DNA from 2 places in the Paenibacillus sp. EKM10P genome. Region 2 is predicted to be linked to the other one. Evidence: predicted binding sites of a transcription regulator. Region 2 holds the regulator's gene; the other holds the start of a gene.

Region 1 (3,429 bases), 500 kb from region 2:
ATTAATCACATGCCAGGAGAGGAGGTCAACATTGTGAAGGAGCGTGGAAGTAGAACCATATTTCTAGCGGACTGCCAAAGCTTTTACACCAGCGTCGAAAAAGCGGATAATCCCGCATACCAACATAAGTCGCTCGTTGTGGCCGGTGACCCTGCACTTCGTTCAGGCATTATTTTAGCCACGTGTCCGCTGGCCAAAAAACATGGTATATCCACTGCAGAACGTCTGGGGGAAGCTGTAAAAAATGTCCTGACCTTATCATTGTACGCCTGCGCATGCAGCATTATATCGATGTCTCATTAAAAATAACAGAAATCTATAATGAGTATACGGATTTGGTTGAGGTTTTCAGCATTGATGAACAATTTCTGGATATGAGCGGAAGTCTCTCCCTGTTCGGAGATCCGTTGAGTATTGCAAGTGAAATTCAGCGGAAAGTGCTGGCACAAACAGGAGTATGGATTCGAACCGAAGGAAAAGTATAAAACACAGCTAAAATACCAAATAGCATTGTAGTATTAACAAAGTCCAGCAATAATTTTCTAGACTTTAATTCAAAGATTAACAGTTTTTTAGTTTTACCTGTTTCCCAAGAACCCTTCAGACCAATATGTAGTGGGATCTGACCTTGCTCTAGTAATTCTAAATTACATCAGTATATCCCTTCGATTTATTTATAATGCCCCCCGATTTTTAGGGATCTCTCCAGTGCCTGACCAGCTTGGGTCAAAGAGGACGCTCTTACGATAGCTGCGCTACCATAGCGTTCTTTAATTTTATCTGTTGCTTCTTCCAAGGAGCGGATACGCTCATGATCCTCAAAGAAGGAAAGTTGATAAGTTTGGTCGTCAACCAACCCACTTAAAGTGACACCTAAGCGTCGTATCGGCATACCGTTCCAAAAATTATAAAATATTTTTTTTGCTGCGTTGTACACTTTATTCGTATTGTTAGTCGGATCTGTAAGCTTCATTTGCCTGGAAAATCCGGTGGGAGCCTCATATGGGCTACATGTACAACTAACGGTCACGACAGAGCCCATGCACCCCTTACGACGACTGTCTCGACAAACTTCTTCCGAGAGTTCAAGCAGGATGGTCTCTACTTCATTTGGTTCCAAATAATCTTGGGGTAGGGTCATCATATGACTTATCGACTTTTGTGGAGAACTGAAGGTATACGGAGCTACAGGACTCTCATCTAGACCATTGGCTGTTTTCCACATGACCTCCGCCTGTATATCCGACTGTTTTCCAAAACGAGCGCGAAATTTAGACTTAAGGTCTGGTAGAGACGTTCTAGCAATATCACCAATGGTTGTCATACCAAGCCGCTCAAAATGGGACGACATCCGCGAACCTACCCCAAACATTTTATTAACTGGCTGTGGCCAGAGCAGCTGCTTTAATTCTGTCCTGGGCAACGTGAATATACCGCTTTTAATTTTTTTAGCCCAAATATCGGTTGCGCTTTTGGCAAGAACCTTATTGGAACTGATTCCTATTCGTACCCAAACCCCGGTTTGTAAAAGAACCTTCTTTTGGATTTCTCTTGCAACGGTTAAAGAATCTCCAAAAATTTTAAAACTACCCGAAATGTCCAGAAACTGCTCATCGATACTAAACACCTCTACCAGGTCGGTGTATTCCTTGTATATATCCGTAATTGCTAAAGAGACATCGATATAGTGTTTCATACGGGGACGGACGATCACAAGCTCAGGACACTTCTTGAGGGCTTCACCGAGCCGTTCTGCCGTAGACACCCCGAAACTTTTGGCCATAGGACATGCTGCTAAAATAATTCCAGACCTGCGTGCAGGATCGCCTGCTACCGCAAGCGGTTTATTTTTATACTCTGGGTAGGAAGCTTTTTCTACACTCGCATAAAAACTCTGGCAATCCGCCAAAAGAATTGTCCGCTCAGTTGTTTTAGTCATGCTGCACCCTCCAAAAAAACGATCATATACGTACGAACATGTATTCTTATTTATTATAATACCAAACATTAGTTCTGTATTCAGGTAATTTATAGGATTATGTAAATTAATCATCAAAGATTGGGTATCTGGTACGAGCGTGGATCATCACATTATTTCTGTGATCATAAAGGCCAAGAAAGCTTAATGTGCTCGTGGGGGATGAGGATCGGAACGGAATTCTGGTTGGCTGGGCTTCATCTTTTAAATGTCAACAAAAATAAAGAACCAATGTATAACATTTTATCTTGTCTTGAAAAAGCGGAAACTTGGTATACACATTTGAATTCAATTATAAAAAGGCTTTCTTCAACAATGTCGTAGGTACATTTCCGCTGTATGGACTGAATTCCATGACATTTATAGTTCCCAATGTACTTTTAATTTCTTGAAAAGCTCTAGTAAGCTGTGCTTTGTTAGTAATATCCGCAGCAAAACCTTGAGCCTCAATTTAGTTAATTGCTCAGTATACTGGTCTAGTTTCTCTTATGTTCTTGAAATCATAGCGAAATCCGTGTTTACCAAACGTCTTAGCCAGTGAAAAGTCCAATCCGGGATCTGCTCCAACTATGACCAATGATATCAATGCAAATTCACTTCTTCTCTTTTTAAATTCTTATGAGCTAATTTACTAGCGTATTTATAAATTAGAAAAGCGGACGAGCAGCAATTCGTCCGCTCTATTGTAAGTCCTGTCTTTCAGATAAGTGCTTTTGATGATGTTTGTGTCTATTGAGTTATCCTCGAAAATACGACTTAAAAGGTAGATGTATCAATAACAAATCGATATCGTACATCATTTCGGATAAGTCGCTCAAAATCTTCGTTGATTTGATTGGTGTGAATTACCTCAATTTCAGGGACAATACCATGCTCTGCGGAGAAATCAAGCATTTCTTGGGTTTCAAGAAGATCGCCTCCAGGCGTTGCTGCAATTCTGCGACGACCCATAAGCAAACTGAGCGTATTAAATTGGTTCGGCTTACCGGAATCACCGATGATAACAAACGTACCATTTATATTAAGCATGGATAGGTAAGCATCTAAATTAAGACTTGCAGAGATCGTGTTGAAAATCACATCAAATTGACTAGCTAGCGTCGAGAATGTGTCAGGATCGTTCGTTGCATAGTAATGATCGGCGCCAAAACTTAGCGCATCGCTTTTCTTATTCATTGTCTGACTCAAGGCCGTAACTTCAGTTCCTAATGCATGGGCATATTTGATAGCTAGGTGGCCGATACCTCCAATACCGACGATAGCGACTTTTTTGCCTGGACCTACTCCCCAATGTTTCAAAGGATAGTAAGCCGTAGCTCCTGCACAGAGTAGTGGACTGGCAACATCTAAGCCCAAACTATCTGGGATCTGAAGTACGTAATTTTGCTTCACTACAATTTTTTGACTGTAACTACCGTAAGTAATATTTCCATCGTATTCTACGGAATTAT
Region 2 (3,429 bases):
ATAATCACATCCAAAAATGAAAGGTTGAATTAAATGCCAACAACTAAAAAGGAAAGCTTTTACTTTGGGGTTATTATGTGTTTTGGAATGGTCGTTATTATGACCTTCTATAATCTTTTGATTAACGGATTGATTGGAAAAATTAGCTTGATTACCATTGCTGTTGAATTTCTAATTGGATTTATTATAGCGCTCATATTAGATTTATATATCGTGGATCCTGTAGCAAAGAAAGTTGCTTTAAGTCTACCTTTTGATAAATCCAAAAAAATATTTTTAATTATCACGATTTCAACATGTATGGTGTTCGGAATGGCCTGTTCTATGTCTTTCTACGGTTTATTAACTTCAATTCTAAGTCAGGGTATTGGCGATCATTCATTATTTGAAGCCTATTTAGAAATTTTTATAAAGAACTTTGTTGTGGCCTATCCATTACAATTATTGGTTATGGGTCCTGTTGTTCGAGCCTTGTTTATAAAATTTATAAAGAAAAGCGGGCAAGTGGGACCTTATAAAAAAGTATTAAATTAAATAATAGAGCAAATCCATTGCAGCAATGTTAAGCTAATGAATGGTTTTACAGCTAGAAATGTTTAAGTTATGAAAATCGGATACAAGTTTGAGGAAGCTATAACTGGCGGGATTGGTAGTTTGGTGTATTATTTAACACAAAAAAAGCAGGAAGAATTCTTCCTGCTTTTTGCTTGAAAATAATTATTAACGTCTGCGTTGTCCATCATTCACGCTAAACAGATTAACAGCCAGTGCGTTACCTCTTGCACGCGCATTGGCTCTTTGGTTGGAACGGATGTTTAATCTTCTTCTTCTCAATTCACGGTTGCTGTGTCTTCTGCTCATAATATCACCTCCCTTCAAAGAAATGAAGGTACGGTTAAATCTTAATGATGTTTATGCTTACGCTTGGAAATTTTGATATTTAATGCGTTAGTTGCGAGTGCATTTCCGCTTCCTGTTTTAGCAGCTGCGGCTTGAAAGACTTTAACGACCAGATATCTGTTTTTCCCGATGCGATGCTTATACGTTTTAACTCTATTTCTGATCATCTGCATAACTCCTTTGCTTTAGGTCTGCTATATACATATGTCAATTGTGCTAGTAATGTATCAGCATAAATCTACTAAAGACAAAAAGAAGCTAGTACCTATGTTCCTAAATGTTTAACAAAAAAAGCTCATGCTAGCCTGCGTTCGCCTTCCCAACTTTACGTTATAGAGGAAGGCCACCGTAGGTTCATATGTGTCAAATTTCCATTTGTTTAGCTAATAAAAGTAAACAGTTTAAGATCAGAGTGGAACTATCTCGGATATGGGGCGGATATAATAGTAGAGACAATATAGGTTGCTGAAAAGGAAAGAATAGTTGGAGACACATACATAGTAAATATAACAAAAATATAAAACCGGCTCGCCTAGGCGGCCGGTTTTATATTCGTGGTAGTATAACGGGGAAGAAAGCACGATAAATCAGTGGAAGTCCCGGAAGAGTCCAACAACCTTGCCCAATATGCTGACGTGTGTCAGTCGAAGTGGCTCAAAGGCTGGATTTTCAGGTTGAAGCCGGATATGATCTTTTTCTTTGTAAAAGGTTTTAACTGTAGCCTCGTCTTCATCTGTCATAGCTACTACAATGTCTCCGTTATCAGCAGTCTGCTGCTGACGTACGATTACATAGTCTCCGTTAGCAATACCAGCTTCAATCATGCTTTCGCCTACAACAGATAACATGAATATTTTATCCTCACCAACAAAGTGTTGGGGAAGAGGAAAGTAATCTTCAATATTTTCTGTCGCCGTAATAGGAAGACCAGCGGTTACTTTGCCGACGACGGGAACACGACTAATGGAGTAATTAATCAAGTTGCTGTTATCCGATTCGTCTTGACCGAGTAATTCAATAGCCCGTGGTTTCGTAGGATCGCGGCGAATGAGTCCTTTTTTCTCCAAACGATCCAAATGACCGTGAACCGTAGAACTGGAGGCCAATCCGACTGCCTCGCCTATTTCGCGCACAGAAGGGGGGTATCCCTTTAGACGCACTTCATTGCGGATAAATTCAAGAATGGCCTGCTGGCGGCTCGAAATCTTAGACATACCGTATCAACCCCATTTAGTAACGTTTGGGAAAATTATAGCATAGAACCTCCGTTCGTACAAACATAAGTTCTAAATAATCCCTAAAAATATTCACGAACTTTTGTTCTCTTTTCTATTGAACAAAACAAACGTTCGTGTTATATTGTGAAAAACATAAGAACAAACGTTTGGAGGACGCGGCCAATTATGAAATATAGCACTTATCAAAGTATTTTTCCGATGAATTTAGAGAATTTACAGGAGACCCGAAAAGAGGGTAAGGTACGTTTATTACAGGCTCTTACCAATACTCTTTTACTCAAGCTTCTTATTCTAGTAATTATCGTTTGGGTTGCAGGGGCAGGTGTACTTACGGTTTTCGCAGCACCTCCAGTTTCCAATGAAGAAGTGATTAAGCTGACTGTACAACCTGGAGATACGTTATGGAAGATTGCCGTGAATCATAAACCGGAACGAATGGATACACGGGTATATATTGAAGGAATTGTACGTATTAACGATTTGGAGGATCGGGGGGTGCAGGCAGGTCAGGTACTTAAGCTCCCACCCTTCTGATCTATAAGACTATAGAGCTTGTCTAGGAGCGCAATGAGGGAGCCTTGACAAGCTCTTTTCTACATGTCAAAGTGTATTATATCTTTGCTTTTATGGAGGGGACACAATTTGGATATAGACAGTTTGGTACAGCGCATTAATGAATTAGCGCGCAAAGCAAAAGCCGAAGGATTGACGGAAGAGGAAACCACGGAGCGCGCCAACCTTCGGGAAATTTATTTAGGCAACATTCGCCGTAATTTTCGGCAGCAACTTGAAACCATTGAATTTGTGGACGATGATACGTCGAAGGGAAATGGCGGGCTGAAGCATTAATGTTGCTAAAGCCTGCATCATTTGCCTTTTGTTATTAGGTATCTTTCTTGGTATCTATATAGATCAGCTTTAAGGCAATTGTTTTAATGTAATATTTATTGGGAAGGGAATTGAGAGATGGCCCGATCATTTGAAAGAAAAGTACGTAAAAACACAGCGCATTTAAATAAAACGCGCAAGAAACAAGGCATTCAAACCATTAACGGCGCAGGTTCAGCAATGGACATTTTCCGTGGCCGTAATATTACTGTGCCAATCATGCTGGCTGGTCTTGCTGTATTGTACATGCTTATGAGTTACTTTTTGACTAAGACCGGCATGCGGGGAATGGATTGGCTGGTATTTGGCTTGTACTTGATGCTGGCTGTTATCTTCTTCATTCGCCGTCCTTATTTAAAAGTGGGAAAAGATACCCTTTATATGTTAAAAGGTGGCAGAGAAC

The links. Region 2 encodes LexA, which represses DNA repair genes until DNA is damaged. Its sites were predicted from a motif close to CGAACATATGTTCG; they were not measured.
Region 1: HFE01_RS08920 (DNA polymerase IV) is a predicted target of LexA. The motif match lies at 2,002-2,015, and genes of this name have one in related genera.

What each region holds. Positions count from the first base shown of each region.
Region 1 covers NZ_JAALET010000002.1:751,577-755,005, forward strand. Annotated here, with positions in the region: partial or broken gene HFE01_RS08915 (Y-family DNA polymerase) at 10-467, shown strand; gene HFE01_RS08920 (DNA polymerase IV) at 671-1,939, opposite strand; gene HFE01_RS08925 (NAD(P)-dependent alcohol dehydrogenase) at 2,735-3,429, opposite strand, start outside.
Region 2 covers NZ_JAALET010000002.1:250,273-253,701, reverse strand. Annotated here, with positions in the region: gene HFE01_RS06130 (DUF2798 domain-containing protein) at 34-534, shown strand; gene HFE01_RS06125 (hypothetical protein) at 721-861, opposite strand; gene HFE01_RS06120 (hypothetical protein) at 903-1,067, opposite strand; gene lexA (transcriptional repressor LexA) at 1,488-2,114, opposite strand; gene HFE01_RS06110 (LysM peptidoglycan-binding domain-containing protein) at 2,304-2,672, shown strand; gene HFE01_RS06105 (DUF896 domain-containing protein) at 2,781-2,987, shown strand; gene HFE01_RS06100 (hypothetical protein) at 3,105-3,429, shown strand, end outside.